Regions from separate parts of the Pantoea sp. SGAir0418 genome, predicted to be linked through region 2. Evidence: predicted binding sites of a transcription regulator. Region 2 holds the regulator's gene; the other holds the start of a gene.
The links. Region 2 encodes PurR, which represses purine synthesis genes. Its sites were predicted from a motif close to CANGCAAACGTTTGCNTG; they were not measured.
Positions count from the first base shown of each region.

Region 1: a site for PurR is predicted at 1,393-1,410, ahead of cvpA (colicin V production protein). Genes of this name have one in related genera too.

Region 1 is NZ_CP027911.1:1,357,308-1,360,439, reverse strand. Features, by position in the region: gene purF (amidophosphoribosyltransferase) at 1-811, opposite strand, end outside; gene cvpA (colicin V production protein) at 845-1,330, opposite strand; gene dedD (cell division protein DedD) at 1,581-2,330, opposite strand; gene folC (bifunctional tetrahydrofolate synthase/dihydrofolate synthase) at 2,320-3,132, opposite strand, start outside.
Region 2 is NZ_CP027911.1:2,250,879-2,254,010, reverse strand. Features, by position in the region: gene punR (DNA-binding transcriptional activator PunR) at 1-834, shown strand, start outside; gene purR (HTH-type transcriptional repressor PurR) at 831-1,856, opposite strand; gene C1N84_RS10350 (cytochrome bd-I oxidase subunit CydH) at 2,130-2,219, shown strand; gene C1N84_RS10345 (C40 family peptidase) at 2,276-3,067, opposite strand.

The DNA.
Region 1 (3,132 bases), 890 kb from region 2:
AGATCTTGTCGAGGAACGAGTCCGGACGCGCAAAGTAAACGTATTCGAACAGGCACGGATTGCTTTTCGGGTTCTCTGCGCACTGGCGCGTCGAGAGCTGACCCTGCTCGGTGATGTACACCGCTTCGCCTGGCGCAACGTCACGAATAAACTCGAAGCCCAGCGTATCCAGCGCCACGCTCTCTGAGGCCACCATGTATTCGGTGCGGCCATCGGCCAGCTCACGCTTGCCCAGTACCAGCGGACGGATACCGTTAGGATCGCGGAACGCAACCATGCCGTGACCGATAATCATCGCCACCACGGCGTAAGCACCGCGCACCTGCTGATGCACCGCCGCCACGGCAGCAAAAATGTTGTCAGCTTCCAGCGGATAGTGCTGAAAACGATCCAGCTCCTGAGCAAAGATGTTCAGCAGGATTTCGGAATCTGAGGTGGTATTCACATGACGGCGACCAACTTCGAACAGCTGCTTGCGCAGTTCATGGGCGTTGGTCAGGTTACCGTTGTGAGCCAGCGTGATGCCGTACGGCGAGTTCACGTAGAAGGGCTGCGCTTCAGAGGCGCTGGAGCTGCCGGCAGTCGGATAACGCACGTGGCCGATACCCATATTTCCCTGCAAACGCTGCATGTGGCGCGCTTCAAACACGTCGCTGACCAGGCCATTGGCCTTACGCAGACGGAAGCAGTTCAGCGCATCGATGGTACAAATGCCGGCGGCATCCTGCCCGCGGTGCTGCAGCACCGTTAACGCGTCATAGATCGACTGGTTTACTGGCATAAAACCGGTGATACCAACAATACCGCACATGTTGTCATTTCCTCATTAGCCGCACTCCCGGTGTTACCGGGGTAAAAAACTCGACGTGCTTTTCAGGTAATCGAAAAACCACCTGATGATGTAACTGAACTGGGGAATGAGTTGAGACTGTTGCCAGTCCGGACTTTTTGAAAAGCCGGTGAATGTATCAAGGAAGAAGAGAATGGCGGATACAATCAGCACGCCACGCAACGCCCCGAAACAGACCCCCAACACCCTGTCGGTTCCCGACAAGCCGGTTTTCTCAACCAGCGAGCCGATCACATAGTTCACGATGGCACCCACAATCAGGGTGGCAACGAATAACACCGCGATGGCGATGCCGTTGCGAACCAGTTCGTCGTCAAAACCTGTAAACCAGACTGCAAGGTAGGCGTAGTAATGACTGGCGACAAAAAACGCGCATCCCCAGGTAACAAGAGATAAGGCTTCCCGGACAAACCCGCGAATCAGGCTGACCAGAGCCGAAAAACCAACTACCGCAATAATGACGTAATCAATCCAGATCATGAACGCTTCCAGTACAGTGCATTTGCACCCCTGCATCCAGTTCGGGGCGCATTCTAACAGAAAAAGAAAACGTTTGCGTAGGGTTTTCCGGTTCTGTCCCGAGAAAAAGGGCGATGAAAAAAACTTTCCTCGCCCTTGTTGATGTCAGCCATTTAACCTGCTGATATTCCATAAATTTTCAGTAACGCTTCGCTAAAAAACACGCCAAAAGCCGCGCCTGTTTCTGCTATCGGCGCGGCTTATCAGTTGATCAGCGTGTGCTGTACGGCTTCACAACGCCGCCGAGGCCGGAGATGCCTTTCAGCTCGCCGAGTGCGCCCTGCAGTTTCGCTTTGGACGCATCCGGCCCGACGTAAATGCGGGTGATCTGCCCCTGCACCGGCGTCGACGGCACGGTAAAGGCACGATAGCCGGAGAGCCGCAGCTGCGCCACGATCTCATTCACTTTGGCGGCGTTCTTCAGCGCGCCGAGCTGCACCACATACGCCTGTCCTGCTGGCGCGGCCGGCTCGCTCTGCTTCGGCGTTTCCGCCGCTTTAGGCTGCTCTGAAGTTTTTGGCTGTTCTGTCGCTTTCGGTTGTTCTGCCGGCTTCGGTTTCGGCTGCTCCACCGGTTTAGGCTTCGGCTGCTCGACCGGCTTCGGCTTCACCTGCTCTGCCGGTTTCTGCTGCTGGTGCACCGGCGGCGGCGTCACGACGCTGGGCTGGCTGTTTTGCGCTGGCTGCGTGCTGCCGCTGGCGGCACTGTTTTGCGTTGCGCTGCTGGCGGGCGCCTGCTGCGCCGCGCTCGCACCTTCTGGCGGCTGCGACGGCAGCGGCTGCGTCACCGGCGGCACCATTTCGCTGTCCTGCTGATCGTCAGGCTTTGGCACCAGCGGAATCGCCGCGAACTCCTCTTTATAATGCTTTTTCTTACCGTCCAGCAGACCCGGTAACACGATGACGCCAATCGCCACCAGAATCACCGTACCCACTAAACGATTCTGAAACTTACTTGCCACTGCCGTTCTCCGCTGCCATCGATTGCATCACCTGCGCTACGGTGTGGAACGAGCCGCACACCAGAATCACATCGTCGGGCTGAGCCTGCTGCCGCGCCGCCTGCCACGCGGCTTCAACGCTCTGCCAGGCGCTGCCGCCCTGCAGATGCGCCATCAGCTCATCAGCGGACGCCCCGCGCGGGCCGTCGAGCGGCGCGCAGTACCAGCGGTTGACCTGCGGTGCCAGCGCGGCCAGCGTCCCGGCGATATCCTTGTCGTGCAGCATGCCAACCACCGCATGCACTGTGCCGTGTGCCGGCAGCTCAGCGAGACGTGAAGCCAGATAATAAGCCGCATGCGGATTGTGTGCCACATCAAGGATCACGCGCGGCGCGGTGCTGACCGTCTGGAAACGTCCCGGCAGAATCGCCAGCGGCAGATGCTGACGAATCAGCGCCTCGCTCACCGTCAGGCCGGAAGCGCGCAGCGCCGCAATGGCGGTGGCCGCGTTAGGGAGCGGCACCTGGGGCAGCGGCAGATCGCGCAGTTCACCCCGGGCATCCTGCAGCGTCCAGCTGTCGCCCTCGCGCTGCCACTGCCAGTCGCGGTTAATTTGTAACAGCTGCGCACCCTTCTCCGCGGCCACCTGGGCAATGGTGTCAGGCATATCGGCCTCGCCGACCACCGCCGGTTTACCGCCGCGGAATACGCCGGCCTTCTCGCGGCCGATGCTGGCGCGATCCGGCCCCAGCCAGTCGGTGTGGTCCAGCGCAATGCTGGTGATCACCGCCACGTCGGCGTCGACAATGTTTGTCGCATCCAG
Region 2 (3,132 bases):
CACCGCGTGCCCTCTGCCATCAGCTATACCGTGCGCCAGCTGGAAGGCTGGCTGGCGGTACCGCTGTTTGAGCGGCAGCATCGCGAAGTGGTGCTGACGGCAGCAGGCGAGCATTTTGTGCGTGAAGGGCGTTCTGTTATCAAAAAAATGCTGGCCACGCGCCGTCAATGTCAGCAGCTGGCTAACGGCTGGCGCGGTCAGCTCAGCATCGCGGTAGATTGCATCGTCAAACCGCAGCGTACCCGCCAGCTGGTAAAGGATTTTTACCGCCATTTCCCCGATATGGAGCTGATCATCAGCTACGAAGTATTTAACGGCGTGTGGGACGCGCTGGCTGATGGTCGTGTCGATGTGGCGATTGGCGCCACCCAGGCCATTCCGGTCGGCGGCCGCTTCGCCTTTCAGGATATGGGCGCGCTCAACTGGCGCTGCGTGGTGAGTCCGCAGCATGCGCTGGCCCACAGTCCGCAGCTGGATGACGAAACCCTGCGCGCCTGGCCGTCGCTGGTGCTGGAAGATACGTCGCGCGCGCTGCCGCGCCGCATGACGTGGACGCTGGATAACCAGCGGCGGCTGGTGGTGCCGGAGTGGGAAACCGGGCTGGATTGCCTGCAGGCCGGATTGTGCGTGGGCATGGTGCCGGGCCACCTGGCGCGCCCGCTGCTGGACAGCGGCGCGCTGGTGGAGCTGGCGTTGCCGCAGCCGTTTCCGGACAGCCCGTGTTGCGTCAGTTGGTCTGAGCAGCGCGCGTCACCGGCGCTGGCGTGGTTACTGGAATATCTGGGCGATGCGGAGACGCTGAACCACGAGTGGCTCAGCGAGAAGGCGGCTTAACGGCGGTAATCGCGGAACGGGCCATCGGCCACGGAGCGGCGCTCAATCAGCGTGGGCTGCACTTCAATGGTCTGCGGCTCTTCGCGTTTGCTGGTGATGCGGTCCAGCAGCATCTCCAGTGCCTTTTCCCCCAGCTGCGCTTTCGGCTGGTGCACGGTTGTCAGCGCCGGGGTGAAGTAGCGCGCGTTGCGCACATTGTCATAGCCAATTACCGAAATATCCTGCGGCACGCGCAGTCCCATCTCGTCGGCCGCGCAAATCGCGCCCATCGCCATGATATCGCCGCCGCAGAACACCGCCGTCGGGCGCTGTTTCTGGTTCAGGATCTGCTGCATTGCCTGATAACCTGACTCCGGTTCGAAGTCACCCTGCACAATCCACTCGGGACGGACGCTGATGCCCGCTTCCTGCATCGCCTGCAGAAAACCCGCATGACGGCCACCACCGGTGTTGCGCTCCATCTGGCCGGGGATGGCACCGATGTCGCGATGGCCGCGCTCAATCAGGTAACGCCCGGCGAGGTAACCGCCGTGGAACGCATTGTCCTGCACGGTATCGGTAAAGTCCCCGCGCGATTCGCCCCAGTCCATGACCACCATCGGGATATTGCGGTTCTCTTCCAGCATCTGCAGCAGATCGTCGGGATATTCGGAGCACATGACCAGCAGGCCATCGACGCGCTTTTGCGCCATCATCGAAAGATAAGCGCGCTGTTTTTGCAGATCGTTATGCGCGTTGCCGAGAATCAGCGTGTAACCACGCTCAAAGCAGTGATTCTCCACGGCTTCAATAATTTCGGCGAAGTAGGGCGCTTCGCTGGAGGTCGCCAGCAGGCCCAGCGTCTTGGTGTGATTCACCTTCAGGCTGCGGGCCACCGCGCTCGGTGAGTAGTGCAGCGCTTTAATCGCTTCCCATACGGCGTTACGCGTCTCTTCCGCGACAAAACGCGTTTTGTTGATGACATGCGAAACCGTGGTGGTTGAGACCCCGGCGCGTTTCGCCACATCTTTAATGGTTGCCATGAAAATGGTACTCCTGGGCTTATCGCAACTTACTGATAAGTATATTGTTAAACGTTTGCGTCTGCTAATGGTTTTGCGCCCTGAATATCAGGGCTAATCTGCTTAATCGGGCAGGGAAACATCCTTCAGCAGGCTGTCAATGCAGCATGCGCTAAATCTGTTGCGCAACGAAAGGCGGCGATTCTAGCAAGCCGGGGCGGATAACACGAGATTTTTGCCCATCACTGTGCGAAAATTATTTAACCATGCAAACTGTGTGACTAAGGAGTTGTGATGAGTACCGATTTAAAACTGGCATTGACCACCACCGCCGCTGCTCTGCTGATGATTATTGCCTTTAGCTTTACCGCCATTCTGCATTAATAAAAAAGCCGGTGCTGCTGAACAGCCACCGGCTTTTTTGTTGCGCAACGCTGAGGTTAGCGCACGGTTTTCGGCGTCATCATACGGCGCGCGCCAACGTAATGCTTCTGCCAGTAATCCTCGCCCAGCGCGCTAATCTGAATGTCCTTACCGGTGCGCGGAGACTGAATGAATTTACCATTGCCCAGATAAACCCCGACATGGTCGGCGGTGCCGCGGTTGTTGATGCGGAAGAACACCAGATCGCCTTTCTCCAGCATCTCGCGCTTGATCGGCGCGGCGTCGCGCAGGTGATACATCTCATTAGCGGTACGGGGAAATTTAAACTTCACCAGATCTTTGTAGGCGTACCACACTAAACCACTGCAGTCGAAACCGGTGTGCGGTGAGGTGCCTCCCCACTGATACGGTTTACCCAGCTGGCCCATCAGTTTCGTCATCGCGGTTTCACGTGCTTTTTGATAGCGCAGGCGGTGGGCCTTGCTCATTTTAATGCCGCTCAGCTGCTGCACTTCATCATCAACGGCAACGTCACGCGATTTTTTCGCCAGCCGCTGATGACCATATTTTTTCGCACTGAGCTTAAGTGAGGATTTGCGCTGCGTGGTGTGCTGAAGTACCGTTTCGCTTTTCTGCTGTTTTTTCAGCCTGAACTTCTGTACTGACGTCAGGCGTGACTTTTTGCTGGTGGTTTTCACCGGGCGTCGTTTGCGACGCTCATCTTCACGCGCGTTCTTTTTCTCCGCTTTCTGCAAACTGGCATTAACCGGCGCATGCGGAGAAGCCGCCGCCACATTAAAGAACAGTTGGGCAAAAGCCAGTATGAAAAGCGTAATCAGTAAACGCATAGTCCGGTTACAGGTTAAGCCGTCGGCAGGAAGCCAGACCGCGGTAAAGTTAGAAAAATCTGATC